Regions from separate parts of the Vibrio sp. DW001 genome, predicted to be linked through region 1. Evidence: predicted binding sites of a transcription regulator. Region 1 holds the regulator's gene; the other holds the start of a gene.
The links. The regulator MetJ, encoded in region 1, represses methionine synthesis genes. The targets are predictions, from matches to a motif close to TTAGACNTNTANANGTCTAA.
Positions count from the first base shown of each region.

Region 2: metK (methionine adenosyltransferase) is a predicted target of MetJ. The motif match lies at 3,077-3,096, and genes of this name have one in related genera.

Region 1 is NZ_CP091975.1:3,526,380-3,541,824, reverse strand. Features, by position in the region: gene L3V77_RS16175 (hypothetical protein) at 1-375, opposite strand, end outside; gene L3V77_RS16170 (response regulator transcription factor) at 1,111-1,740, shown strand; gene rraA (ribonuclease E activity regulator RraA) at 1,846-2,385, opposite strand; gene L3V77_RS16160 (1,4-dihydroxy-2-naphthoate polyprenyltransferase) at 2,463-3,380, opposite strand; gene hslU (HslU--HslV peptidase ATPase subunit) at 3,481-4,815, opposite strand; gene hslV (ATP-dependent protease subunit HslV) at 4,845-5,363, opposite strand; gene L3V77_RS16145 (SPOR domain-containing protein) at 5,498-6,046, opposite strand; gene cytR (DNA-binding transcriptional regulator CytR) at 6,178-7,182, opposite strand; gene priA (primosomal protein N') at 7,363-9,564, opposite strand; gene rpmE (50S ribosomal protein L31) at 9,884-10,099, shown strand; gene L3V77_RS16125 (malic enzyme-like NAD(P)-binding protein) at 10,277-11,536, shown strand; gene metJ (met regulon transcriptional regulator MetJ) at 11,693-12,013, opposite strand; gene L3V77_RS16115 (O-succinylhomoserine (thiol)-lyase) at 12,231-13,397, shown strand; gene L3V77_RS16110 (bifunctional aspartate kinase/homoserine dehydrogenase II) at 13,398-15,445, shown strand, end outside.
Region 2 is NZ_CP091975.1:422,115-437,559, forward strand. Features, by position in the region: gene rsmE (16S rRNA (uracil(1498)-N(3))-methyltransferase) at 1-49, opposite strand, end outside; gene L3V77_RS02110 (SprT family zinc-dependent metalloprotease) at 168-668, opposite strand; gene L3V77_RS02115 (DUF2189 domain-containing protein) at 727-1,521, opposite strand; gene metK (methionine adenosyltransferase) at 1,822-2,979, opposite strand; gene tkt (transketolase) at 3,343-5,352, shown strand; gene L3V77_RS02130 (glycosyltransferase) at 5,819-6,751, opposite strand; gene L3V77_RS02135 (hypothetical protein) at 6,751-8,502, opposite strand; gene epd (erythrose-4-phosphate dehydrogenase) at 8,648-9,676, shown strand; gene L3V77_RS02145 (phosphoglycerate kinase) at 9,810-10,973, shown strand; gene fbaA (class II fructose-bisphosphate aldolase) at 11,117-12,193, shown strand; gene mscS (small-conductance mechanosensitive channel MscS) at 12,534-13,394, shown strand; gene L3V77_RS02160 (LysE family transporter) at 13,555-14,181, opposite strand; gene L3V77_RS02165 (LysR family transcriptional regulator ArgP) at 14,299-15,201, shown strand; gene L3V77_RS02170 (oxidative stress defense protein) at 15,278-15,445, shown strand, end outside.

The sequences.
Region 1 (15,445 bases):
GTTCGTCGTAGAGTCGTTATCCCAAGCTTGCGATTGGAGGGTGTTATGACTTAATACATCGTTATAGCTGTCGTCTGTATTGCCAGAATCTTCCACATTACCAGAATCGTCCACATTACCTACATCATCGACGTTTCCGAAATCTTCGGCATTATAGTCATTGTTGCTGTCGTATTGATCATTATCAGAGTTACCAACATTTTGAAGATCATTATCACTAAGAAGCTCAGTGTTATTGTCACTTAATAGACTGATATCATCATTATCGATACCAATATCATCAGTAGTAATATCATCACCTATAGCGTAAACCGATCCAGAAGTGAATGTAAAAGCGAGAATAGACATAGCTAGAGTTGTTTTATTAAATTTCATGATTGTGCTCCATATTTTATTGAGTTACTTCTTTGTATTGTTAACTTATAAAAGTATATTGCTGTATATTGTTGCTCGTACCTATCTGAGGTAGGTAATGTTGAGTATAGGGAAAATGCAAAATATTAGAGTCTCATCAATGAGAAATCTATTTTCAGTGCGGATTTTTATTGAAATTATGTAATTACTGTCATTTTAACTATATGAAAAATATTGATAATTTGGTGGTTTTTTATGAGAGTATTAGACGGTTGTGTTTATTGATTGCTCGAAGTGCTGTTTTTCGAGTACTTATTTTTTTGTAATATAAACCTTTTTATTAGTAGTATGATTTTGGAGTTAATGCCTATATTCAACTTCATTTTTTAATTTATACAAATCATTGTAATAAAAGCATTAATTGGGATATTGCGTTTTGTTAAAAAGTTTTATCTAATGGAATGTAATATTTCTAACTAATTGTATTTATTATTTTTTGTTGTAATTTATTAGTATTGGTTATTTTATATGATTGTGGTTTTATGATGCTAATTCAAATGTTCGTGAAATAAATGCAACAATTCTTGATATGGAGCTCGATATGTTTCTATCAATGAAATTATATATTAATTATCATGTGATTTTGGATGTTAACGCCAGTTTGGATTATACTTGGTATCAAATTTAATTTAAAAATGAGTTGTGAATTTATGTGTGAGTATTATATGAATAGGTGGTGAGGGTGAGGGTGATGTTATGCGATATAAATTGGTTGTCGTTGGGGATGAAATATTTAAAATAAGTTTAATAAAAAAAGAACTATCAGAAATGCCAGATTTAGAAGTAGAGCATATGACGCTTAAAGAACTTAAATTGCATAGAGTTCAAGAAGATATTAATTTGGTCATGCTCGATTTTTCAGTACTTGAAGATGGACTTTGTAATGATTTTTTTGTGGATGGGCTGGGCTACGATATACTTATATTCAGCGCACCCAAAGGGAGTGTAGAAGAAAAAATAATGAAATGGAAGAGCGTTAAAGGGGTACTTCCGTATACGGCCCCTATAGAGCACCTTAGAAAAAGTGTCCACCATATTTTGCGTGGGGGTATGTGGATGCCTCGTAACTGTTTAGAAAAAATGGTGAGGTATTATAGGCACCCTAGTGTGTTTGCTAATACCTTGCAACTAGACTTTACAAAGAGAGAAAGGCAAATCCTATCCCATATTGCCAATGGCCAATCAAATCAGCAAATTGCTAACGATTTATTTTTAGCAGAAAGTACGGTTAAAACGCATATTTATAAACTATACAAGAAAATGAACGTACATTGCCGTCATGATGCGTTAGAGCAACTTAAAGGGAATGATTGGGCCAGTTTATAAATGAGATTGTCGTTGTTATAAATTAAAAAAGCCGCCGAGTTGGCCGCTTTTCATATGGGTACAGTGTAATGTCATAATGTCAGAAGAATAGTTTTGACAAATTACCTAGCGCTCAAAATCGTTGTCGTCGGTTTCAACATCGATTTCTTCAATAATCTCTAGATCTGCGTCCAATGGTTCTGGTGAAATAATAATGCCGGTATTGTCAGCATAAAGATAATCTTCAGGTAAAAAGGTTACGCCCCCAAAGTTGACAGGAACGTCTATCTCACCAATTTGCTGACTTGCTGCGCCAACAGGGATTGATGCGATAGCTTGAATGCCAATGCTCATATCTTCTAACTCATCGATTTCTCTAACACAGCCATAAACAACAATGCCTTCCCAGTCGTTATCTTCTGCTAATGTAGCAATTTCCGCGTCAATAAGAGCCCTACGTAATGAACCACCACCATCGATTAATAGAATACGACCAGCGCCATCTTCTTCTAATATGGAACGTATAATACCGTTATCTTCAAAGCATTTTACGGTAGTAAGCTGACCTGCAAATGAGGCACTTCCACCAAAGTTACTGAACATTGGTTCTACTACATCGACTTGGTCTGAGTAAATATCACAAAGTGCAGAGGTGTTGTATTCCATATGCGTTGTCTTCTATTTGCTACTGAAAGGTTTTTAATTATATCGACTCATTGAGTCAATGCAATGACAAGGCTCAATTATCTAACTATTGTTTGAGCTACAACTACCAATGAAAACAAAATGTTAGTAATTGAAGCGCATTTGACGATGATGGGCATCATTGGCGCAATGGCGACGGGAGAGCTTGATTGGAGTACTTCTTTACCATGTTTTGCCAACGTAATAGCAGATAAAAAGAAAGGAACAATTATCCAAATAGTCGTACTGTGGCTAAATAGGTAGTAAACATAAGAGACAAAGGCTAACCCAATCAATACGATATGATAATACTTCGCTGGTTGTTCTCCCAGTCTTACTGCGATAGTTTTTTTGCCACATGCACGATCATTATCGATATCACGCATGTTATTAATATTAAGTACAGCGACAGCTAATAATCCACATCCTATAGCAGGGATGAAAATATCAAAATCAATAATTCCAGTGTGAAGAAAATAAGTTCCCCCAACACCGAGTAATCCAAAAAATACAAATACAGATAAGTCGCCAAGCCCAACATAACCATAAGGTCTATTACCGACGGTATAAGCAATGGAACTTAATATAGCGAGTAGACCCAAACCTAAAAATGCGAGGATATTGGTAAAGCTTTCTAGTGAATAGAAAATCAGTGCCAAACCGGAGATAATCGTTAAGAAAATATTTAGGAGAATTGCATGTTTCATCTCTCTCTGAGTGACGACACCTGATTGCATTGCACGGGTTGGCCCTAAGCGGTCATCGTTATCAGTACCTTGTTGGGTATCACCATAATCGTTGGCTAGATTAGATAATATTTGTAGAAGAATCGCGGTAAGTAGAGCAAGGGCCATAACAGCAAAAGAAAAATTACCATTGGAGTAGGCCAAACTGCTGCCCGTCGTTATAGTGACGAGTGCGAGTGGTAGTGTTTTTGGCCTTGCTGCGTCTAACCAGATTACAAGTGACTGCTTCATTGAGATTGTTTACCTTACATTATTGAGAGCAGTATACCAATTGCACAAATAATAAAAAGCCCATCTAAAGAGGTAGATGGGCTTGATCAAGATTTATTAATTAAAGAATAAATCGACTGAGATCTTCATCTTCAATAAACTCAGCCAAACGTTCGTGTACATAGGCTGAGTTTATTACCATCTTAGAGCCGGGTTTTTCTGTTGCGTCAAAGGATATTTCATCCATCAATCTCTCCATGACAGTGTGCAGTCGACGGGCACCGATATTTTCAGTGGTTTCATTTACGCGCCACGCGGCTTCAGCTATCTGATGGATGCCATCTTCAGAGAACTCGATGTCAACATCTTCTGTCTTTAGTAAGGCGATATACTGTTCGGTTAAGGAAGCTTTTGGTTCTGTTAGTATGCGTTCAAAGTCATGGCTTGAAAGCGCTTCTAGTTCTACTCGAATAGGTAAACGACCTTGAAGTTCAGGGATTAAGTCTGAAGGCTTCGATACTTGGAATGCACCAGAGGTAATAAATAGAATATGGTCTGTTTTTACCATACCGTGTTTGGTTGATACTGTGCTGCCTTCAATCAGAGGCAATAAATCACGCTGTACACCTTCACGGGACACATCAGGGCCTGAGCTTTCACCTCGCCGACAGATTTTATCAATCTCATCTATAAACACGATACCGTTATTTTCAGCATTGTAGATAGCTTGCTCTTTTAGCTCTTCAGGGTTGACGAGTTTGGCGGCTTCTTCTTCTATTAGCGCTTTGAAGGCGTCCTTGATTTTCATCTTACGGCTCTTTTGTGTGTTGCCCGCTAGATTTTGGAACATACCTTGAAGCTGATTGGTCATCTCTTCCATTCCAGGAGGCGCCATTATCTCTACACCCATTTGCGGAGCCGCCACGTCAATATCTATCTCTTTGTCGTCTAGTTTTCCTTCACGCAATTTTTTACGGAAAATCTGACGTGTGTTCGACGAGGTATCTTCTTGTTTCTCATTCTCGCCCCATGCATCGCGTGCTGGTGGGAGTAGTGCGTCTAGAATACGTTCTTCAGCTTGTTCTTCAGCTCTATATTTTACTTTCTCAGTCGCTTGCTGGTGGGTCATTTTAATCGAAACATCAGTAAGGTCTCGAATGATGGTTTCTACCTCTTTACCAACGTAACCGACTTCCGTGAACTTAGTGGCTTCAACCTTGATGAAAGGTGCATTCGCAAGTTTGGCTAAGCGGCGTGCTATTTCAGTTTTACCTACACCAGTGGGGCCAATCATCAGAATGTTTTTTGGCGTTACTTCTACGCGTAAACTTTCATCAAGTTGCATTCGACGCCAGCGATTACGCAGTGCTATAGCCACCGCACGTTTTGCTTTTTCTTGGCCAATAATGTGGCGGTTTAATTCGTGAACAATTTCACGGGGTGTCATTTCCGACATGTATTTATTCCTCAGTTCTGAGCAGAGAATTATAATTCTTCGATTGTGTGGTGATGGTTAGTAAATACGCAAATATCACCCGCTATGTTTAGTGATTTCTCTGCTATTTCACGTGCATCCAATTCGGTATTTTCTAAGAGTGCGATAGCCGCAGCTTGAGCAAAGTTGCCGCCAGATCCAATAGCAATTAAGTCGTTCTCTGGTTGAACCACATCACCATTACCCGTGATGATGAGTGAAGCTGTCTCGTCTGCGACAGCTAGAATCGCTTCTAGTTTACGAAGTGCACGATCACTGCGCCAGTCTTTGGCGAGTTCAACGGCGGCTTTTGTGAGGTGACCTTGATGCATTTGTAGCTTACTTTCGAAACGTTCAAATAAAGTAAACGCGTCAGCGGTGCCGCCTGCAAACCCTGCAATCACTTTGTCGTTATACAAACGACGAACTTTTTTAGCATTACCTTTCATTACAGTATTGCCTAGAGATACTTGTCCATCACCAGCAATAACAACTTTATTATTACGACGTACAGATACAATGGTAGTCACGAGAATAGCCTCTTTTCATTTTACTAGTGAGATAGCGAATATATGAGGATAATCTAGAAGGATTTCAAGGATGAAAAAAGCGAGATAGCTAACTATCTCGCTTTTGGGGGGATAATATTCTGTTTTTGCGTCGCTTATTGGGTTTCTTTCCAAATAGCACAGGGTTCAATCTTGGCTCTTTGTAATGCGTGCTTGTCTTTTTCAGCGTTTCGTTTGAGCTTATATGGCCCCAAAACCACCTTATACCAACTGCTGCCTTCTTTTTTGCGAATTTTGCTGCTGATGCCCTGAAAGGCAATATTAACTTTGCGTTCTTCTGCCTGGCTCAGCGACTTAAAGGCACCGCATTGCATAATATATGGAACGGTTGATACGACCTGTTTTTTTGCTTCAACTTCAATCTCTTTGTTTGGTAGAGATTTCACGTAATCCCATTCTTCTTTGGGCAATTCCGGCAAACTGGTTTTCTTTTTGGTTGTCGTCTTAGGTTTGGATGTTTGCTTCACTTCAGGTGGAATAGGGGGCTCAGGGTCATTACTCAATATATATAGGCCATAACCAAACCCTCCTAATAAAAGGACGGCAAGTAAACCCGCTTTCCACGGTTTTCTTGTAGGAGTCTTTTTGCTTCTCGTGCTTTTACGAGTGCCTTGGCCCCGTTTTACGTAATCTCTATTTGCCATAACATGTCAGCCAAATTTAGGTATCAATATGGTAATCCAAAATGTATCTGGAAGACAATTGTAGTTTAAAAAGCGGCGCCATAAAGCACCGCTCGAGAGTGAACTAGAGATCTCTAATTCAGATTGAATCACTAGGCTCTAGGGGGAGCAGCGCTATTTCTAATAACGAGTTTTGTCTCAAGTAATCTTGAACCCGCTCTTACATCTCTACCTTTAAGTAGTTCTAGCATCATTAACATTGCTTGGCGCCCAATCTCATAACGAGGTTGAGAAACCGTGGTTAATGGAGGATCACAATATTGTGAGAATTGAATATCATCAAAACCAACCACGGACAGATCTTGAGGCACACGCAAGCCCAGTTTTTTCGCTTCCTGTATTGCACCAATCGCCATGGTATCGTTGTGGCAAAATATGGCTGTTGGCGCATCCGGTAATGAAAGTAGTTTTCTAAGTGCTTTAGCACCACCTTCAAAGGTAAAATTACTTTGAGTGGTGTAAGTTGAATTGAGTGCTATTCCGGCTCTACGTAAAGCTTGCTGATAACCTTGATGTCGGAACTTACATAACGCTGCCTTTTCTGGACCAGAAATTTGCGCAATTTTTTTGTGACCCATTTGGGTTAGATAATTAACAGCTTCAAATGCCGATGTTAAGTTATCAATATGCACGGTTGGTAGTTCTAATTCCGGAGCGTATTCACAAGCCATTACCAGAGGAGGCAGGTTTTTTTGTTCGGGTTTACTGACATCGAATGGTAAATCGGTACCAAGCAGTAACATACCGTCAGCTTGTTTAGTAAAAACCAGATTAACGAAAGAGCTTTCTCTTTTTTGCTGTTTGCCGCTATCACCAAGTAGAACTAGATAACCATGTTCCATCGCTGCGTCTTCAATACCACGAATGATCTCTGTAAAATATGGGTCACAAATATCGGGAACGATGGTGATAATTGTTTTTGATTCATTCCTACGGAGATTTCGAGCTAAAGAGTTTGGGGAATATCCAGCTTCTAGTACAGCGTCTTCTACACGTTTTCTAGTTGACGCAGAAACTTTTTCTGGGTTCATTAAAGCGCGAGAGACCGTAGCGGTTGAAACACCCGCAAGCTGGGCAACATCCTTCATTGTCGCCATAAATAATTAACCTCTGATATCCTAACGATGATAACTGTTATGTAACTATATGTTTATGCTCTAAGTGTATTGCTTTAGAGAAATGTAATTTACGGGTAGAGTAACAAATTTTGCATAAGTTGTGTGAGCTTTGTCGCATTGGCGAATATAAAAAGCATGATGCATTCGCGTGATGAATCATCAGCTTAAGTCTTGGGGTTCTATATCTATAGACCAGCGAACTTTCTTGGCTAAAGGTAACAACTGTATGGCGGCCTTTGCACTATGTAAAAGTTTTTGCATAGTGCTTCTGTGTGGTGTTTGCAGTAGGAGTTGCCATCGCGCTTTCCCTGCCCGTTTTGCTAGAGGCGCAGGTGTGGGTCCCATGATCATAGAATAGTTGTCAAATAATGGATTGGACTCAAGTGTATGTCTGATCTGTCTCAAAAAATTTTCTACTAAATCGCTGTTATTTGCTTCCGCTCTAAATAGCGTTAGATAGGTGAAAGGAGGGAGCTTCGCCCGCTTCCTTTCTAGCAACGCGGTTTGTGCGAAGTGGTGGTAATCTTTGTAGAGAAGTGCTTGTAATAAAGGGTGATCTGGGTGGTGTGTTTGCAATAAAACCTCACCTGGTTTACTTGCTCTACCCGCTCTACCTGCAACCTGAATAAAGAGTTGAGCCAAACGCTCTGAGGCTCGAAAATCGCTGCTGAATAAAGAACCATCCACATCAAGTAAACCGACTAAAGTGACATCAGGAAAGTGGTGACCTTTGGCGAGCATCTGAGTGCCAATAAGTATCTGAACTTCATTGTTCCGAATGTTTTTTAATGCCGCTTCCAATGAGCCTTTTCGTCTTGTGCTATCGCGATCGATCCTCAATGTTTTAAATTCAGGGAATAGTACTTTGAGTTGCTGCTCCAATTGTTCTGTGCCCACACCTACCGTGACGAGTTGCGTCGAACCACAGCCTTGGCATTGACTGACTACTGGGCGTTGAGAGCCGCAATGATGACATCGCATTTCATTTTTATTTTGATGGTAGGTGTAGTATGCATCGCACCTTTTACAGTCCGCTATCCATCCGCACTCATGACACATTAATGCAGGAGAGAACCCTCTGCGGTTTAGAAACAACATTACTTGATTGCCCGACTCTAAGTGCTTTCTCATTTCAGCAATTAGAGGCGCCGATAATCCGCCCTCTAAATAGAGTCCTTTTATATCCAAAACTTTATGTGTCGCTGGTAGAGCATTACCTGCTCGTTTACTTAATATAAGATGATGATATTTGCCTGATATGGCATTCTGCAAGGTTTCAAAGCAAGGCGTGGCCGAGCCTAAAACAATAGGGATATTTTCTTTATGTGCTCGCATTATGGCCACATCTCGAGCGTGATACCTCAAGCTATCTTGTTGTTTATAAGACGTGTCGTGCTCTTCATCAACAATAATAATGCCGAGATCTTTAAACGGAGTCAGTAATGCGGATCGGGTACCGATAACAATGCCGGCTTGTTTATCTCTTGCTGATAACCAAGCATTGAGCCTTTCTGTATCATTTAATCCAGAATGAATAACGGCAACAGGAACATTGAACCTTCTTTTAAATCGATTGATGGTCTGTGGTGTGAGTCCTATCTCGGGGACCAGAACCAGGGCCTGCTTGCCAACGTCTAAAATAGGTTTGATTAGATTCAGATAAACCTCTGTTTTTCCAGATCCTGTTACGCCTTCTAATAGATAACAACCAAAGTTGTTATTGCTGTTTACTGTGGCGATAGCGACCGCTTGTTCTTCGTTTAATTTTGGTTTTTCACCTGCATTTTCTAGTTCCTCAGGCCAACGAGCCGTCTTGGGTTTTGTTTCTGTAGAAACAATCCAACCTTTTTCATCCAAGGTTTTTAACACTGAACTGGAGATCGCTTCATCAATCATTTGCTGATGTGTTATCGGACCATTTTCAAGTAAGTGCATTACCTTGGCTTGTTTCACGGCGCGACCAAGACCACTCATTAATTGATTTTTGCCCGTTTCAGTGATCTGCCATTCTATAAGCGAGGCAAATTCAGCAGCTTTGCCCTTTCTTAGAGCCGTTGGTAGCGCATTACTAAGAGTTTCGCCCAAAGGGTACTGGTAGAATTGACTGCACCAATTAAGAAGTGTGTAAAGGTTATCAGGCCAAATAGGCTCGACATCTAATACTTGCTTGATGCTTTTTAGTTGATTTATTGGGAAATCAGATTGATGAACCATTGCAGTAACTATTCCAACAAGTGTTTGCCTACCAAATGAAACGGATACACGACCACCGATAACCGGAAATTGATGAGCTTGAATGAGATAATCAAACCTCTTGTCTAGCGGCACTGGTAGGGCAATTTGAGCAATGGTTGGACGCATTATTGATGAGTAGTCAGCTTAATGAAACGAGGGGGATAGTGTAGTTGATGCGCAATGTAATTACGAGAGATGCTCATTGGCTGGAACGAAAGTGTCATACTACGAGGGGGAAGTGGTAGACAAAAATGTGCGCAGAGCGAGTCATTTAGGCGCGAAAAGAAGAATTTGTTGAAAAAAGATTCAAATAAGTTGATTCCAATGGCGTGTTTCATTAGTATACTGCGCCTTGACGGTATATCAATTTATGCCAATTTGTGTAAATACGTGTGGTGTTCGGCTTAGAATCGAATGGCGACACGGCCTATAATGAGGTTTTCCCATGAAAACAGGTATCCACCCAGAATACAAAGCAGTTAGCGCAACTTGTTCTTGCGGTAATTCTTTTGAGTTTAACTCAACTCTTGCAAAAGAATCTATCCACCTAGACGTATGTGACAAATGTCACCCGTTCTACACTGGTAAGCAACGTAACGTTGATACTGGCGGACGTGTAGATCGCTTCAACAAACGTTTCGGTGCACTATCTAGCAAGTAATTGCTATGTTGTAATTCCGAATAAAAAAGGACGCTTATGCGTCCTTTTTTTGATCTCACAGTAAAATAAACTTTATGACTTAAACCTTTTTCTATGTAGGAAGTTTTGTCGCGATCATTTACTATCTATCTGAATACCAAAAACCTCCCCTGCCAATTACAACTGGAAATAAATCTGATGTCCGAAGACACCCAACAAGATGACTTTCGTCAACAAGCACTTAATTATCACGCTTACCCGACTCCAGGTAAGACGGCGATAGCACTCACTAAACCTGCCGATTCTGCTGAAGATCTAGCGCTGGCATATAGCCCCGGCGTTGCCGAGCCAGTACGGGAGATAGCACAGAATGTTGATAACGTGTACAAGTACACGGCAAAGGGTAATACGGTTGCTGTCATATCTAATGGTACTGCTATTTTAGGTTTAGGTAACTTAGGTCCAATGGCGTCAAAGCCAGTGATGGAAGGTAAAGCTCTGCTTTTTAAGCGGTTTGCTAATTTAGACGCCATCGATATTGAAGTTAAGCACCGGACTACTGAAGAGTTTGTAAACACCGTCGCAGCCATCGCGGATACCTTTGGTGGTATCAATTTAGAAGATATTAAAGCCCCGGATTGTTTTGAGATTGAACGTCAACTTATCGAGCGTTGTGATGTACCTGTGTTTCATGATGACCAACATGGTACTGCAATTGTTACAGCAGCAGGCATGCTTAATGCCATAGAGCTTCAAGGTAAAACGCTTGAGGAATCAACCATCGTCTGTCTTGGTGCTGGTGCTGCCGCTACAGCATGTATGGAACTTCTGATTAAATGTGGCGCTCAGCGTGAGAAAATCTACATGTTGGATCGCAAGGGTGTTATCCATACTCGTCGCGAAGATCTAAATGAATATAAAAAAATGTTCGCCAACAATACAGACAAACGTACGTTGGAGGATGTTATTGAAGGTGCTGATCTGTTCTTAGGTGTATCAGGGCCAGATCTGTTACCAGCTGAAGCATTGAAATTGATGGCTGATAAACCCGTTGTATTTGCTTGCTCAAATCCAGATCCTGAAATTAAACCCGAGATTGCACACCAAGTCAGAGATGACTTAATTATGGGGACGGGTCGTTCAGACTATCCAAACCAAGTAAACAATGTTATCTGCTTTCCGTTTATTTTCCGTGGCGCGTTAGATGTGCGTGCAAGTGAAATAAACATAGAGATGAAATTGGCCGCAGTTGAAGCGATTCGTCAATTGACTAAAGAACCTGTACCGGAAGGTGTATTGAAGGCTGCTGGGGTAAGTAAACTTGAGTTCAGTAAAGAGTATATTATACCAAAGCCAATGGACCCACGTTTGCTTCCACGTGTTGCCAGAGCCGTCGCGGTAGCCGCAGTAGAGTCTGGTGTTGCGAGAATTGAACTACCAGAGAACTACATGTGCTAAAAGCGCTTCAAAATAGAAGACATAGATTTTTTATCTCATAACCCCGTCATTCCTGAGAAAACAGGAATGACGGGGTTATGAGTATTAAGTAAATAGAAAAGTAATCGCGCTTGTGCAATTAATTCAATTGGGTGAAGTACTTTCCCAACTGGTTAATTATTCTTCGTCAAACGCTTCAAATTCAATTCCCATTTCTGTCATTAATTTTTTAACTTCAGTTGGAATATCATCAGGACGATCTTTTCTCAAATCTTCATCTGTTGGTAATGGTTGACCCGTATAAGCGTGCAAGAATGCTTCGCAAAGCAGTTCGCTATTCGTTGCGTGTCGTAGGTTATTTATCTGACGACGAGTTCGCTCATCAGTCAAAATTTTCAAAACTTTCAGAGGGATGGAAACGGTGATCTTCTTAACTTGCTCACTCTTTTTTCCATGTTCTGCGTATGGACTTATGTATTCGCCATTCCAATCAGCCATTGCTCACCTTTGTCAAAATAGTCATAAAACAATTATGGGATAGAATTCTAGCGGGATTTACTGCCATAAGCAAAGACATATAGACGTCTAGAGCTATTGACGTCTTAAAAAACTACCAGTAAAGTGTCTTGTTATTAATTCTAACGTTCGAGATTCAGTTATAGTTAGCGGATAAAGAAAAATGATAACTGAATTGATCGCAAAGGAAAGCTAGCACATGAAACAAAAGAAACCCGCCACTATCGCCGTTCGAACGGGCATTGAATCTGACTCTCAGTTTCATGCCGTTGTGCCTCCAATTTACTTGTCTACCAATTATAGCTTTCCAAGTTTTGGTGATGTGCCTAAATATGATTATACCCGTTCAGGAAATCCAAATCGGGGCATGTTAGAGCAAACCCTTTCCGATCTTGAGTCGGGAAAGGGTGCGGTAGTGACTAATTGCGGAACGTCGGCGTTAAACCTCTGGGTTTCTACTTTTATTGGGCCTGATGACCTTATTATTGCACCGAATGATTGTTACGGCGGTACCTACCGACTTTTTAATACTCGGGCTCAAAAAGGGGACTTTAACGTTTTATTTATTGATCAGTCCGATCTAAGCGCACTGGATGAAGCATTAGCTAAAAAACCGAAACTGGTGCTACTAGAGACGCCGTCTAATCCATTGGTTAGAGTGGTTGATATTCAAGAAACGTGCGAGAAAGCGCACGCTGTTGGTGCGCTGGTCGCAGTCGATAATACCTTCATGACACCTATATACCAAAAGCCTATAGATCTAGGTGCAGATTTTGTGATTCACTCTACAACCAAATATATTAATGGTCATTCGGACGTGATTGGGGGAGTTATCGTCACCAAGACAGAAGAACATGCTGAAGAGCTTGCGTGGTGGGGAAACTGTATTGGGGCGACAGGTACGCCGTTTGATAGCTACATGACGTTACGCGGCATACGAACTTTAGGTGCTCGGATGAGAATTCATGAAGAGAGTTCTCGAGAGATCCTAGCTTTTCTCTCAAAACAGGACCTTGTAGGCACTATATATCACCCAAGTTTGCCAGATCATCCGGGCCACGAAATTGCGAAAAAGCAGCAATCTGGGTTTGGTTCTATGTTGAGTTTTGATTTTAATGGCCCGATGGATAAGCTCAAAGAGTTTGTTGGCGCTTTATCGCTCTTTTCACTAGCAGAGTCGCTTGGTGGCGTAGAAAGCTTAATCTGTCATCCTGCCTCGATGACACATCGAGCAATGGGTGAAGAGGCCTTAAAAGAAGCGGGAATAGCACAAACACTGTTAAGGCTATCGGTTGGGCTAGAAGATAGTGAAGACCTTATCGAAGATCTTGATAATGCATTTAAAAAAGTTCAGGAGACAGTTTAAATGACCGTTATGCGCCAACTTCATAAATTTGGTGGAAGTAGTTTAGCCAATCCAGAGTGTTATAAACGAGTAAGGAATATTCTTGCCGAGTACTCTCAAAGTGAAGATTTAATTGTTGTTTCTGCGGCTGGAGACACGACCAATCAACTCATCCATTGGCTGAGTGCTCTAAAGAAAGATGGACGAACGGCACATGAAATATTGATGGAATTGCGTCGATTTCAGTCGGATTTGATACAGCAGTTAATGGATGAACCCAATAAAATGTTGGAGCATCTTCATACCGAGTTTTCTGCCCTAGGTGATTTACAAGCCCCATTAACATTAGAGCAAGAAGCCGAGGTTCTTGGGCTTGGTGAAGTGTGGTCTTCAAGGTTGCTTTCACAACTCTTGTGTCAAGCAAAAATGGCGGCAGTTGCTATCGACTCACGTGACTTTTTGAGAGCGGATATCGGCACGCAACCAGAGGTTGATCGTTCAAGCTCATGGCCATTATTGAAAGAAGTATTGGCACAGCATTCTCAACACCGATTAGTGATTACAGGTTTTATGGCCAAGAATCGTCAAGGGGATACGGTTTTGCTTGGCCGAAATGGTTCTGATTACTCTGCCACTGTCATTGGTGCATTAGCGGAAGCTGATAGAGTGACCATTTGGAGCGATGTCTGCGGTGTCTATAGTGCCGATCCTCGAAAGGTTAATGATGCCTGTTTATTGCCTCTTCTACGCTTAGATGAGGCCAGTGAGCTAGCTAGGTTGGCGGCACCTGTGTTACATAGCAGAACACTGCAACCCGTGGCCCAAAGTGCAATGGATTTAGAGCTTAGATGTAGTTACCAACCAGAAGCCGGCTCAACCAGAATCGAAAGAGTACTGGCTTCGGGTAGAGGGGCAAAGATAGTGACCTCCCTTGATGAAGTTTTGCTTATTGAGCTGATATTTAGCCACGCACATGAATTTGAAAGAGCCAAAGAAGAAGTGTTACAAAGACTCCAACGTGCTCAATTACAACCGTTGGCTTATGAAGTCCAAGCGGATCAAGGCGAGCTGCTTCTTGCTTACACAGCAGAAGTCGCATCTGGTGCCCTTAGTTATCTACATGACTCGGCAACGGAGGCAGATATTCGGCTTAAAGAAGGCTATTCAATGGTCGCCGCTGTTGGTGCTGGTGTAACGAAAAACCCGATTCATAGCCATGGCTTTTATCAGCAGTTAAAAAATGCACCCGTCGAATTTATGTGTGAAGCGGAATCGGGTTTGAGCTTAGCGGCCGTTTTACGTACGTCTAACACCTCTGTTTTAGTTCAGGGAATTCACACTCAACTCTTTCAGGCACAAAAGCGAGTTGGTTTGGTTTTATGTGGTAAAGGCAATATCGGTTCTAGTTGGCTCGAACTATTCGCTAAACAGAAAGGTGAAATAGAAAAACGTCGAGGTATGAGTTTTGATTTAATAGGTGTAGTGGGTAGCCAGACATATTGGATGAATATGGCCGGTATTGAGGCCTCGAGTGTACTTAGTCGTTATGAAGATGAAGCAATAGAAAGTGATGGTAATGAATGGCTAGAGCAACTCAGTCACCAACAAGAGTATGATGAGGTAATCGTATTAGACGTGACGGCGAGTGAAGCGGTATCAATGAAATACCCCGATATTGCTGAAAAAGGCTTACACCTAATTTCTGCCAATAAAGTGGCGGGCTCTGCTTCAAGTGAGTTTTACCATAAAGTACAGGATGCATTTGCAAAAACAGGGCGTCATTGGCTATATAATGCAACCGTGGGTGCAGGGTTACCGATCAATCATACGGTTCGCGATTTGCGCGAAAGTGGCGATGAAATCACCGCATTCTCTGGCATATTTTCAGGTACTCTATCGTGGCTTTTCCAACAGTTTGATGGGTCTATCCCATTTAGCGAATTGGTTGAATTGGCTTGGCAACAAGGGTTAACGGAACCAGATCCTCGTTGCGACTTAGACGGGTCAGATGTAATGCGCAAACTCATTATTTTGGCGCGTGAGTCAGGGTTGACGATTGAACCGGAGAG
Region 2 (15,445 bases), 670 kb from region 1:
TGCCAAGATTGTCTATGATTTCTGGATGGTAAATTCTTGGTACGCGCATTGCTGGTGGTCCTGAGGTTTATTTTCTGTTGATAACATGGATGCATTTTGCTGAAAAAACAAGGGTATTACGTTAGGTTGTTTATCCTAAGTTATTCCAGTTTGCTCTAATAACCTAACTAGGTTAATTGAATGCCTGTGTAAACGAGTTTTTGTTTGCACTCTCTGCAACTGTACTGTGCGTTGCCATGTTGTACCTTGTTATGGCGGCGAATAGTGAGTGGGTAGCAGTTGCATGGACATTGATATTCAAATGTTTTTCCTTGAACCGACGTGATTTCAAAGTTGTGTGTAGTTTTTGCACGCAATAAAAATACACGTTCCATCACCATGTTCCACTCTTTCCCGTGAGGCTTCACACGGCCAAATCGCTGGAAGGTGATTAAGTGTGCTAATTCGTGTGGGATGACCTCTTGCAAGAACTGATCTTTATTTTCACTAAAAAGAACCGGATTAAGACGAATTTCCCAGCCTTGTAGGTAAGCCTTGCCAGCGGTCTTTCCTCTTAGTTTAAAGTTGATATCAGGGATCGGAAATGATTGGCCAAAATATTGATTCGCAGTGGCAACATGATGACACAATGCCTTTTTTGCTTGATAAGTAAGCTCTATATTGCCCAAAGAAAACTCCTAAAAAAACGCCTCAGTATTATCTGAGGCGCTGATTATAAGGTGAATTCTATTTTCTTACTATGGTTTCGCGATAAGCATGCCATGTACCATAGCCAAGTATTGGAATGACAGCTAGCATTCCGACGCCGTAGGTCGCAAAGCCAATTAGGGTACCAATACAGATCATTATCGCCCAGACAATCATTGCCGATAGGTTTTCTTTTACAGCATTGAAACTTGTAAACACGGCAGTCATCATGTCTACACGCCTTTCCATCATTAACGGGATAGAGAAAGCAGAGATACTGAAAATCAACCCAGCAACTACTAAACCGATAACGGCGTTAGTAAGAAGAAAAGGAATGAAGTCAGCTAACGGTGCGCTTTCAACTTGTGGGTAAAAAACATGCACAAGAGCGGCAATTCTCATCCAAAAAATGAGAGTAACAGTGAGCAATACCGCGAATGCCCATTGAGAAGTAGAGTTTCTATTAATCGCTTTTATAGATTTAAGAAGATTAGCTTGATGACCTTTCTCGCGCTGCCAACTCGCGTCATACAGCCCAAGCGCTAAAAATGGGCCTATTAGCATAAATACGATAAGACTAGGTAACACAATAAGGTGTGATCCTTGCCACTGAGTTAATTGAACTACCGCGATTGCGGCGGCCATAAAGCAAAGCCCATAAAAAAAGCTGATGGTTGGTAGTAGGAAAAAATCTTTAATGCCCAATCTAACCCAACGAAAGGGCGCGGAAGCATCGATCTTATTGCAAGCAATCGTTCGTGCGTAGTCATGATCAGGAACATGATGTTGTTTAGATTCTTTTTTATGTAGTTTATCTGGCACAATTGTAGCCATGTGGCCTCCCTAGAAGAGATTAACAACTTGATGACCAATTCCAACAAATAGAGGTTCATTAAATCTAACGGCGATGAACCTCTATTTACAAAAATTGAAGGGATGAAAATGTTATAGCAAAGGCGCATTCGATAATGAGATTGCAACTCAGTATTATTTTCATCTAGGTTAAGTCTAGTTCAATTTTGGAGAGAGGAAAGTGAAGTGTTAAACGAATGAATTTTAGGGGAAAAATAACGAAGCCCTCAATAAATGAGGGCTTCGTTTTATATTTTAAGCTTTTTTTGAACAGAAGAAACGTTAATATTTTAGCCCAGCAAAATCGCGTAGAACATCGATTTTATCTGTCGCTTCCCAAGGGAATTCTTCACGGCCAAAGTGGCCGTAAGCGGCCGTCTTTTTATAGATTGGCTGAAGAAGGTTTAACATCTCTTGTAGGCCATATGGACGAAGGTCGAAGAACTGACGAATGGCTTTGATAATCATGTCGTGAGATACTTTTTCAGTTCCGAATGTCTCGACCATAATAGAGGTTGGATCAGCGATACCAATGGCATAAGAAAGTTGAATCTCACAGCGATCTGCAAAACCAGCCGCAACAATATTTTTAGCAACATAACGAGCGGCGTAAGCTGCACTGCGATCCACCTTTGATGGATCTTTGCCAGAAAATGCCCCGCCACCGTGACGAGCGGCACCGCCATAAGTATCCACAATAATCTTACGACCAGTAAGACCACAGTCACCCATTGGGCCGCCAATAACAAAACGACCCGTTGGATTGATAAAGAAGCTAGTCTCTTTATTTAGCCATTCAGAAGGGAGTACTGGTTTGATAATCTCTTCCATTACTGCTTCGCGCAGATCCGGTGTAGAAATCGTATCACTGTGTTGAGTTGAAAGAACAACGGCATCAATACCTACAATTTTGCCTTGATCGTATTGAAAAGTGACCTGACTTTTAGCATCTGGGCGCAGCCAATCTAGCGTCCCATTTTTACGAACTTCTGCTTGTTTTTGAACAAGAAGATGAGAATAGGTAATTGGTGCAGGCATTAATACCGCGGTTTCGTTTGTTGCATAACCAAACATGATACCTTGGTCGCCAGCACCTTGCTCTTTTGGATCCGCTTTATCAACACCTTGGTTGATGTCTGGAGATTGCTTACCGATGGTATTGAGTACAGCACAAGAGTCCGCATCGAAGCCCATATCTGAGTGAACGTAACCAATTTCACGAACGGTTTGACGAGTGATCTCTTCAATATCTACCCAAGCAGATGTGGTTACTTCACCACCAACCATGACCATGCCAGTTTTTACATAGGTTTCACAAGCAACACGTGCTTTAGGATCTTGCTCAAGGATGGCATCAAGAACAGCATCTGAAATTTGGTCTGCGATTTTATCTGGATGGCCTTCTGAAACAGATTCAGAAGTAAATAGATGTTTAGCCATAGTAGACAGCTCCGTATTAAAACGTTAAAAAAGATGCTATGTAGCATCTCTAAAAATAAGAAAATGAATTGTGCAAAAAACACGCTTAAGTAGGCGTTTTTACATCTAGACGTCTATTCTAGTATTTGAAGCTAGAAATACAAGTTTTTTTTGAACTGGATCATAGAGTGCGTGAATACAAATTTAACTAGATGAGATGATTTTCATCAAAAAGTGTTAGATATTCGTTAATAATTGGCGAGGAAATCGATTGCAGTCCTAATTTCGCTCTGAGAGAATATAGCGCCGCTATTAATTAACTGTGTTTAGGTTAACTAGCGTTCACCTTAATCAATGAATTCGTGTATCTACTCAGGAGCAGACATGCCTTCTCAACTACCTTCTCAGCAAGAGCTAGCAAATGCAATCCGTGCCCTTAGCATGGACGGTGTTCAAAAAGCCAACTCAGGTCACCCTGGCGCACCTATGGGTATGGCTGATATCGCCGAAGTACTTTGGCGTGGTCACCTAAACCATAACCCACAAAACCCAGAGTGGGCTGACCGAGATCGTTTTATACTGTCTAACGGCCACGGCTCAATGCTGATTTACTCTCTGCTTCACCTTTCTGGTTACGAGCTTTCTATTGACGATTTGAAAAACTTCCGTCAGCTACACTCGAAAACACCAGGTCACCCAGAATATGGCTATGCACCAGGCATTGAAACCACGACTGGTCCTCTTGGTCAAGGTATCACTAACGCTGTAGGTATGGCATTGGCTGAAAAAGCATTGGCCGCTCAGTTTAACCAAGAAGGTCACGACGTTGTTGACCACAACACCTATGTGTTTATGGGTGATGGTTGTTTGATGGAAGGTATCTCTCACGAGGCGTGTTCTCTTGCGGGGACTTTAGGGCTTGGTAAGCTTGTCGCATTTTGGGATGACAATGGCATCTCAATCGATGGCGAAGTAGACGGTTGGTTTACAGACGACACACCGAAGCGTTTTGAAGCGTACGGCTGGCATGTTATCCCTGCGGTAGATGGTCACGATGCAACGGCTATCAATGCGGCGATTGAAGCGGCGAAAGCGGAAACGGGTAAACCAACCCTTATCTGTACTAAAACGGTGATTGGTTTTGGTTCTCCAAACAAATCAGGTACTCACGACTGTCATGGCGCACCACTAGGCGCAGACGAAATTGTTGCAACACGTAAAGCGTTAGGCTGGGAGCACGGTCCTTTTGAGATTCCATCGGAAATCTATGCGCAATGGTCTGCAAAAGAAGCAGGCGCAGCTAAGGAAGCAACGTGGAACGAGAAATTTGCAGCTTATGAAGCAGCATATCCAGAGCTTGCAGCAGAATTCAAACGCCGCGTAAACGGTGAGCTACCAGCAGAATGGGAAGCAAAAACGTCTCAAATTATCGCCGACCTTCAAGCCAATCCGGCGAACATCGCTTCACGTAAAGCGTCTCAAAATGCATTAGAAGCGTTTGGTGAAATGCTACCTGAATTTATGGGTGGCTCGGCTGACCTTGCGCCTTCAAACCTCACCATGTGGTCTGGCTCTAAGTCAATCACACCGGAAGATGCATCAGGTAACTACATCCATTACGGTGTGCGTGAATTTGGTATGACGGCTATCATGAATGGCTTAGCCCTTCACGGTGGTTTTGTTCCTTACGGTGCGACCTTCCTGATGTTTATGGAATACGCACGTAATGCCCTACGCATGGCTGCATTGATGAAAGTGCAGAATATCCAGGTTTACACGCATGACTCCATTGGTTTGGGTGAAGATGGCCCAACGCACCAACCGGTTGAGCAGGTTTCTTCTCTACGTTTGACACCAAACATGAGCACATGGCGCCCATGTGACCAAGTTGAATCCGCCGTGGCTTGGAAATTCGCTATTGAGCGTAAAGATGGCCCAACATCGCTTATCTTCTCTCGCCAAAACCTAGCACAGCAAGAGCGCGACGCGTCTCAGGTGGCTAACATTGCTAAGGGTGGCTACATACTGAAAGATTGTGACGGTAAGCCAGAGCTTATCCTTATTGCCACTGGCTCAGAGATTGAACTTGTTGTTGCAGCTGCCGCGCAACTGACAACAGAAGGCAAAAAAGTACGCGTTGTCTCTATGCCTGCAACGGATGTGTTTGATAAGCAAGACGCCGCTTATCGTGAAGCTGTTCTTCCTGCTGACGTAAGAGCACGTGTTGCTGTTGAAGCAGGTATTGCTGATTTCTGGTACAAGTACGTTGGTTTTGACGGTCGTATTATCGGAATGACCACCTTTGGTGAGTCTGCTCCAGCGGGTGAACTCTTCAAGATGTTCGGCTTTACAGTCGAGAACGTGGTTAAAGCCGCGAATGAAGTGCTAGCGTAACGTAATAAAGAAGCCAAGTTAATGATTAACTTGGCTTCTTTATCTAAAAGTGCTCTTAAATTCATCACATAAAAATCTGAGAAGATTTCGCAGCTTAAATTAAATGAGGATGATACTTTGCAAGGTATCCATGTAGTTTATTTGGTGATAGGGAGTTTATTGTCTGCGTTTGGGCAGGTTTTATTAAAAAATGGAGCGCATGGTAGCAATAAATTGTTTGATTTTGTTAATATTTCAATTGTATCTGGATTATCTCTATATGTGTTAAGTGCTATAATATGGATTTATGTATTATCTAGTGAAAGCTTAACTAGAGTATATCCATTTACTATTCTGACACTAATAATAACATATATGTTAAGTATGTTATTATTAAGCGAACAACCGACATTGCGAGAATTTTTCGGCATCGGTATAGTTATGATTGGATTATATCTTGTGGTAAATTGATATAAAGTAAATGAGGTTATTTTTTATATCTTAGATAAGATAAAGTTATATTTTCTCTCCTCCCTCTACTTACATTTTCCAATATGACTCCAGAAAATAAGGAAACGATAGAAATGACGGCAATACTACTTGACAGTATGGCAGTCGGAAACCTTGGTACGAGACCGGTGTGTAAGAATTCATTGATTACTGGTACACCAATAAATATTGAAATAAATGACAGTAATATTGATATAGAACCAAAAAACAACAGAGGTTTGATGTCTCTAATTAGGAAGAAAATAAATTTTAGTATTTTCCATCCATCAGAAAATGTTTTTAATTTACTTTTTGTACCTAGTGGTCTTGAATTGTAATTTGTTGGTAATTCCTTTATTGGAAATTTGTGATGAAGAGCATGGACGGTCAGTTCAGTTTCGATTTGAAAACCATCACTGAATACAGGGAGAGTCTTTACGAACCTGCGCCTCATAATTCTATATCCAGAAAAAACGTCTTTTAAATTAGCTTTAAAGAAATAATTAATCAATAGTGAGAATGCTTTATTACCTAATATATGCCCTTTTGGATAAGAGTGAGATTCTGTAGATCGAGCTCCAATAACCATGTCTATATCTTCAGTAATAAATATATTCAGTAATTGAGGGATAAATGAAGGATCATAAGTATTATCACCATCAGACATGATATAGATATCTGCTTCAATATCAGAAAACATTCTCCTTACCACTTCACCTTTCCCTTGTTTTGGTTCTTTTTTTACGATCGCTCCTGCTGAAATAGCTTCTGATACTGTATTGTCAGTTGAGTTATTATCGTATACATAAATAGTACACTCTGGTAATACGGAGTAAAAAGAACTAATTGTATCACCTATAGCTCCTTCCTCGTTAAAGCAAGGTAGTAATATTGCGATATCTAATGAAGATAGTTTATTGTTACTTATCATTATAAAACCTCATATAATAAGATGTTATTTTTACTTGTGTCGATCAATTTGATCCAAGTAGGGAAGGTTTTTGTATATAATTGATTGATTAAACTGTTTTTATCACTGTTCTTCAATAATACTTCAGTAGAAGGTTCATTGCCAATGATCACATATTTTATATGGTTTGATTTTATTAAGTCATATGCATTTTTTTCATTGTCAGTTGTGAAAATATTAATCATCAATGAATTTCCAACGATGTTTCGATGATAGGGTGCTGAAATAATTGAATTGGTTGTTTTTGCGATAATTACCGCACCATAGTCAATTGGTGCAAGAATTTTGCTTTCAATAATGGCATTTTTATCTAGTAGATTAGTTATTTCCGTCATTTTTAATCTATCGTTATTATTTTCTTCAAAGTAAATGGAATGAGAATATCCAATTATTAACGGGAAAACTATCGGAATGCAAAGTATGGCTATTGTCAATTTTATTATGAAGTGTGATGTTGTCTTCATTAAATTAATTGCAAAAACTGCTTGAAGAGGGGTTGATGCTAAGAAAACCAAAGTAATGGTTCTTATTTGCCAAAAAATAGGAACAAAAAGCAATGCAATAAATAGGATATAAAGTAATTTTAACTGAATATTTTCTTTGATATAAAAAATAGAAAGAAAAGCGGGTAGGAAAAAAAACAAAATAGACACTTGGCCAGAAAATTCTCCGGTTATCATGTAGTCAAGAATAGATCGAGCTTCACCTACGTGAGATAGCCAAAATTGTACCAGTAGTTCTGGATAGCCATAGTATACCCCTAGAACAACTTCCGGTGTAAAAATAAGGATAGACATAGTCGCTATGATTGTAAGTATTGTGAATTTCGTCCATCGAAATTTTGCACCATAGACCTTGATGGATAATTCACAAAATACATAAGATACGAAAATACAAAATACATACATCCAAGATATGCTGTCGACATAAGATGTAAGTACATCATTGAATGGCCGGTGAATGATCAAGAAAATCGTTGTAAAAATTGTGCTCGCAACGCAGACTATTCTTGCATAATAAAGGTAGCGTACACTTTCTAAATACCCACGTATTACGAGTAATGTCATTAAAACAAAATAATAAATGATATTTTCTAATCCAATCCAAAAGGACAAAGCAATGATAATGCCTTGTATAAAAGCGAGCCTGTTGACTTTTGCGTCACTTTTCTTGAATGGAAATAGAAGCATGAAAATGGAAGCGAGGGTGATTTGAATATTATGATGATCGATGGAGCCTGGGATAAATTTAATCATAGGATAAGCGGTGACAAAAAAAACTATGGTAAATATCGCATACTCTTTTTTTGCAACTCTGATACAGAACATCCCTAAAGAAACCAAGGTTATCCAGAGATATATTAAGGGGGTAATCGATATAGCAATATGACTCGAAAATTCTAAGTTAAAAAAAAATGAGAATAGTAATGTAATACTGGCGGGTAATAAATCTGGTACGCGTGACCAGTGGATAAGCTTACCGTCTTCGGGATTGAATTGATCAATCGCACCTATGTCCCAAATCTTAGTTTCAATCCAATGAGTGAATTGGAAGTACCTCATGTAGTCGTCATTGTCTAAGAGTTCTAACGTACTAATGTTAGGCCAACTAGAATAGATAGAAGCGACTGAAATCACCAGCCAAACTAGAGTAATAGACCAAATTATGGGCGCATAAGTCTGCCTATTAACATGTGTCAGCTTTGATAGCATGGAAGTGTTCTCTGTCTTAGAGTTAATGGGCGGAAAATTCCTATATAAAATAGCAATACATGATTATCTTTTACAATAATATTATCCTAATGTCGAAGGTGATTTCCTGTATTATCGTTTGGTTTAAGTTTTGTGGAGCATCGTGATGCTAAGAATAGCAATTAATGGCTTCGGCCGGATAGGTCGTAATGTGCTGCGTGCGCTTTATGAAAGTGGTAAAAATAACCAGATTCAAGTTGTTGCAGTAAATGAGTTGGCACAACCGGATGCGATGGCACATCTGCTTCAATACGATACTAGTCATGGACGTTTTGGGAAAAAAGTATCTAACGACCAAGAACACCTTTTTATCCATCATCAAAATGGTGAGTTCGATTCGGTTAGAATTCTTCATTTAGCGGATATTGAGTTACTGCCGTGGAGAGATCTGCAAGTCGATATTGTTTTAGACTGCACGGGTGTATATGGAAATAGAGACGATGGGCTCAAACATATTGCTGCAGGCTCAAAAAAGGTACTATTTTCTCATCCAGGAGCAAACGATCTAGACAATACCATCATCTATGGTGTTAACCATGAAACACTTCTGGATAAGCATAATATTGTGTCAAATGGATCCTGTACAACTAACTGTATCGTACCGATAATCAAAGTATTAGATGAGGCATTTGGAATCGATTCTGGCACCATCACCACAATTCATTCATCGATGAATGATCAACAAGTTATTGATGCTTATCATCCGGATCTGAGAAGGTCTCGCTCTGCTAGCCAATCAATTATTCCTGTTGATACGAAACTTCATAAAGGAATCGAAAGAATATTTCCGAAATTTTCCAACAAATTTGAAGCAATTTCGGTACGAGTACCGACTGTAAATGTGACAGCAATGGATTTAAGCGTCACAATCAACACAAAAGTGAAAGTTAATGACGTAAATCAAACCATCATAGAGGCATCTCAGTGTACATTACGTCACATTGTTGACTATACTGAGAAGCCTTTAGTTTCGATCGACTTCAATCACGATTCACACAGTGCAATCGTGGATGGTTCGCAAACTAGAGTGAGTGATGGTCGTCTAGTGAAAATGCTAGTTTGGTGTGATAATGAATGGGGTTTCGCCAATAGAATGCTAGACACTACTATTGCAATGCTGTCGTGTAAAAAGTAGCTTAAATAATTTATTTGCCCATTGAAATAAATGGAATCTACCCCCACATGACATAGCAGTTAAAGAATTTCTATGCTTGGTATATGCCGAGCTAAACAAACTTTCTTAAATTTATAAATCGAGAGGACAAACAATGTCTGTAATCAAGATGACTGACCTGGATCTAGCAGGTAAACGTGTATTTATTCGTGCTGATCTAAACGTGCCAGTAAAAAACGGTAAAGTAACTTCTGATGCACGTATTCTAGCATCACTCCCTACTATCAAGATGTGCCTAGAAGCAGGCGCCAAAGTAATGGTTACTTCACACTTAGGTCGTCCTACAGAAGGCGAATATGCTGAAGAGTTCTCTCTAGCACCAGTAGTTAACTATTTAAATGATGCACTTGATTGTGAAGTAAAACTTGCAAAAGACTACTTAAACGGTCTTGAACTAAACACGGGTGAGCTTGTTGTTCTTGAAAACGTTCGCTTTAATAAAGGCGAGAAGAAGAACGAAGAAGAGCTTTCTAAGAAGTATGCGGCGCTTTGTGATGTATTTGTAATGGATGCGTTTGGTACTGCTCACCGAGCTCAAGCTTCAACTCACGGTGTTGGAACCAACGCACCAATTGCTTGTGCAGGTCCTCTTCTTGCTGCAGAACTTGAAGCATTAGGCAAAGCGATGGACAATCCAGCGCGTCCTCTTGTTGCTATCGTTGGTGGTTCTAAGGTTTCAACTAAACTAACCGTTCTTAAGTCACTCTCTAAAATTGCGGACCAGCTTGTTGTTGGTGGTGGTATTGCGAATACATTTATCGCAGCTGAAGGTCATAATGTAGGCAAGTCTTTATACGAGGCAGATCTAGTTGAAACCGCTAAGATATTGATGAAAGAATGTGCAATCCCTGTAGCAACTGATGTTGCTTGTGCAAAAGCATTTGATGAAAATGCGGAGGCGGTAATTAAGCATGTTTCTGAGGTTCAAGATGACGACATGATTTTTGACCTTGGCCCAGATTCTACCGCGGTTCTTGCTGACATTATCAGCAACGCTAAAACCATTCTTTGGAATGGTCCTGTTGGCGTATTTGAATTCAAGAACTTTGAAGCTGGCACCGCTGGCATCTCTAAAGCCATTGCTGATTCAGAAGGTTTCTCTGTCGCTGGTGGTGGTGATACCCTTGCTGCTATCGACAAATTCGGTATTAAAGCAGATGTTTCTTACATCTCAACAGGTGGCGGTGCATTCCTTGAGTTTGTTGAAGGCAAAGTACTTCCTGCTGTAGCAATGCTAGAAGAACGTGCTAAAGCATAATGATTTATGAAGGCGGGAATATACTCTCGCCTTTGTGTTTGCTGATGCTGGCTATTTATTGTTAGAATGCCTGCGCGTTATGAGCAAACGATTGCAAACTTTTAAGAATTTAATTTAAAACGACAGAAAATAGGACTCATTCCATGTCTAAGATCTTCGATTTCGTAAAACCAGGTGTTATCTCTGGAGCAGACGTACAAAAAGTATTTGAAGTTGCAAAAGAAAACAACTTTGCACTTCCAGCAGTTAACTGCATTGGTACTGATTCTGTAAACGCAGTATTAGAAGCAGCAGCTAAAGCTAAAGCTCCTGTTATCGTTCAGTTCTCTAATGGCGGTGCTGCATTCTTCGCTGGTAAAGGTGTTAAGCTAGAAGGTCAAGGCGCTGCGGTTCTAGGCGCTGTAGCTGGTGCTAAATATGTACATGCTGTTGCCGCCACTTACGGTGTACCAGTTATTCTGCATACTGACCACGCAGCTAAGAAACTTCTTCCTTGGATTGACGGAATGCTAGATGCAGGTGAAGAGTTCTTCGCTCAAACGGGTAAGCCTTTATTCTCTTCTCACATGATCGATCTTTCTGAAGAGCCTCTTGAAGAAAACATTGAAATTTGTGGTCAATATCTTGCTCGTATGGCGAAAATGGGTATGACTCTAGAGATTGAACTGGGTTGTACTGGTGGTGAAGAAGATGGCGTAGATAACTCTGATATGGACGCGTCTGAGCTTTACACTTCTCCTGAAGATGTTGCATATTCATATGAGAAGTTGAACGCTATCAGCCCTAACTTCACAATCGCTGCATCTTTCGGTAACGTACACGGTGTTTACCAAGCTGGTAACGTTGTACTTACTCCAACTATTTTACGTGACTCTCAAGCCTACTGTACTGAGAAATTTGGTCTTGCACCAAATGCACTTAACTTCGTATTCCACGGTGGTTCTGGCTCTTCTGAAGAAGAGATTCAAGAGTCTATCGGTTATGGTGTTATTAAAATGAACATCGATACTGATACTCAATGGGCATGTTGGGATGGTATCCGTCAATACGAAGCGGCTAACCGCGAATTCTTGCAAGGTCAAATCGGTAACCCAACTGGTGAGTCAGCACCTAACAAGAAACATTACGATCCACGCGTATGGTTACGTGCTGCTCAAGTTTCTATGGTTACGCGCCTTGAAAAAGCGTTCTCTGACCTTAATGCTTTAGACGTACTATAATTCGTTTAAATCGTTAAATAGTAAAAACCGCTCGATTGAGCGGTTTTTTTGTGCTTAAATTTCACAACTGCATAACAATAAACAACATTAGTAGTGAAATTGTCGTTATTCTTAATTTAGAGTCTGGATCTTTTCTTGGTGGTTGCGTTATCGTCTACCTAACAAGAAACATGTCTCTTTATGAACGATAAAACAACAGTATGCTAATGTAATATAAATTAATTTTATGTAATTTTGTTTTGAGCTGACTACAGCGATATAAATCATGATGCCTTCGCTACGAGAATAAAATTCTTATAGCGGTAAGGAAATTGTTTAACTAATTTTTAAGGATGGGAAAATGGCGAGTGAAGACACAGTAGTTGCAGGTGTAACGGATAGTCTCTCAATGGCAGAGACGTGGTTTACCGATAACTCAGAACTATTGATTCAATACGGCGTAAATATCATCTCTGCTGTGCTGATTCTCTTTATTGGTAACTTGATTGTAAAAGGTATAGCAAACACTGTCGCTAAGGCTTTAAATAAGAAAAATTTGGACAAAGCGGTTGTTGATTTTGTCCATGCTTTAGTTCGTTATCTTTTGTTTGTCATTGTATTGATTGCTGCGTTAGGTCGCCTTGGTGTTCAAACCGCCTCTGTGGTTGCGGTTATTGGTGCTGCAGGTTTAGCCGTTGGTTTAGCCTTGCAAGGATCGCTTTCTAATTTTGCCGCGGGTGTCCTTATTGTTGCGTTCCGTCCTTTTAAATCGGGTGACTATGTAGAGATCGGTGGTGTAGCTGGCTCTGTTCAATCTATTCAAATATTTCAAACAGTATTAACCACACCGGATAATAAAATGGTCGTGGTTCCAAATGGTAGTGTGATTGGTGGTGCAATTGTTAACTATTCACATCATGATACTCGCCGTATTGATCATGTTATCGGTGTATCATATTCTGCAGATCTTCAGAAAACGAAAGAAGTGATTACTCGAATTCTTGAAGCTGACGAACGTATTTTAAAAGAGCCGGGAATCACGGTTGGTGTTGTTGCTCTTGCTGATTCATCGGTTAACTTTGTTGCTCGCCCTTGGTGCAGTACTGCAGATTACTGGGCTGTTTATTTTGATACCCTTCAAGCTATCAAAGAAGGCTTGGATAAAGAGGGCATTGAGATTCCGTTCCCACAGATGGATGTGCATCTAAACAAAGAGGGTTAAGTTACAATCCTTCTCATTGTAAAAAGGCCCCTAAATTGGGGCTTTTTTTTTGGACAAAAATTGAGCTTAGAAGGGAGAAAAGAATCTTGAATATTCTATATTTTGTATTTTGAAGGAATGACTTTCAATATTCAAAAAATCGATGATTGAATTGTGCCCGTTATAGATGTTGAATGATAAGTTCTTTGGCAAGAGAGGCCGCAATGAGAAACATAATTAGAGCGACACCTATATCGATACTTGCTTTTACTTTGGGTTTTGACAGTGTTGGTGCGAGCTTAGATGCTGCAATTGATAAGGCAAAAAACCAGACAAATGAAGCGGTCATGGTACCAATAGCGAAAGATAATCTATCACTCCCTTCAAATTGACCTCCAATGGAACCGAGGACAACAACGGTATCCAAATAGACATGTGGGTTGAGTAGAGATACGGCGAACACACTTAGAATTACGCTGCGTCGACTTTTGACAATGGTATTGATATCGAGCTTTTCAGTCTGAGATTGAAAGGCACTTTTTAGAGATAGGTAACCGTAAAAAGTAAGAAAAGCAATGCCACCAATAGTTACCGTGCTTAATAGCAGTTCATTTTGAGACAATATGGCACCGCCACCAAAAACACCAAGTGAGATTAATAATGCATCTATCAAGCTGCACAACATCGCGGCGGTTAAATGATGATTCTTTTTTATCCCTTGATTTAAAATATAAGCGTTCTGCGCACCAATGGGGATGATCATGCTCGCTCCCAATCCAAAACCTTGAAATAAAATCCAAAAATTCACGTCTGTACCTTAATGTTGTTCAGAAATTGAATACAGCATAATGAATGTAAAGATATAAATAAATTTAATAATATTAATATATAATAAGTAATACTAATAATTATTGAGGAACACTCTATGAGAGGTTTGGATTACCGATGGATAGAAACGCTAGATGCCGTGGTTGACTATCGTAGTTTTGAGAAAGCAGCAAAAAAATTGTGCATTTCTCAATCGGCCGTTTCTCAAAGGATTAAGCAGTTGGAGAAGTGGTCTTCACAACCAGTTCTGGTAAGAGAGCAACCACCGAGAGCAACACTGGTAGGTCAAAAACTGTTAGGGCTTTATCGTAGGGTTTCTCTGTTGGAACAAGATCTCCTACCGGATCTAAACAGCAGCGACAGTGATTTACCCATCGATGTGTCAATAGCAACTAATGCAGACAGTTTAGCCACTTGGTTGTTGCCGAGCCTTGCTCCGATTCTTTTGGAATCCAAGTTAGCGCTTAACTTCATTGTTGATGATGAAAATCGAACCTTAGAGAAACTAAGAACAGGTGAAGTGGTGGGGGCCATATGTATAGAAAACGATTCAATACCCGGTTGCGTAGCTGATTTTTTGGGGGTTTCAGAGTATATATGTGTGGCAAGCCCAGACTTCTGTCAACGTTATTTTTCTGACGGTGTCACCAGAGAATCCTTAATGAAGGCGCCAGCTGTTGTATTTAATCAATACGACCATATGCATGAACAATTTATTCAAAAAAACTTCTCTTTATCGATCACGAGTGTGGTTAAACATACAGTAAGAAGCTCAGAAGCGTTTGTTAATTTGACCACCTTAGGCGTGGCGTATTCATTGATTCCTAAACTGCAAATTAGTGAAGAACTTAAAGATGGGGGCCTGGTTAACATTGTTCCTGAGCTTAGTATTTCTAACCCGTTGTATTGGCATCACTGGCAACTGGAAAGTGGTGTGCTTAAGCAGCTTTCTAACGCAATTATCCAATACGCAAAAGAAAAACTGCCACAACAGAATTAAATCTAACGTTGTGATGACGTAAATGAAATTTTAGTCGTTAACATATCACCCTCAAATAGTAATTAAGGTTATTGGAATGAAAAGAATTCTTACGTCAATTGTCGTTATTTTATCGCTCTACAGCATACCTTCTCGGGCTGAAAACTGGAACTTTCCTCATCTAGAAACGTCTGGTTATGGTGAAGTGATTGTCAAACCCGACATGGCTGAGTTTACGGTAAGAGTGGAAGAGTCAACGCTTACT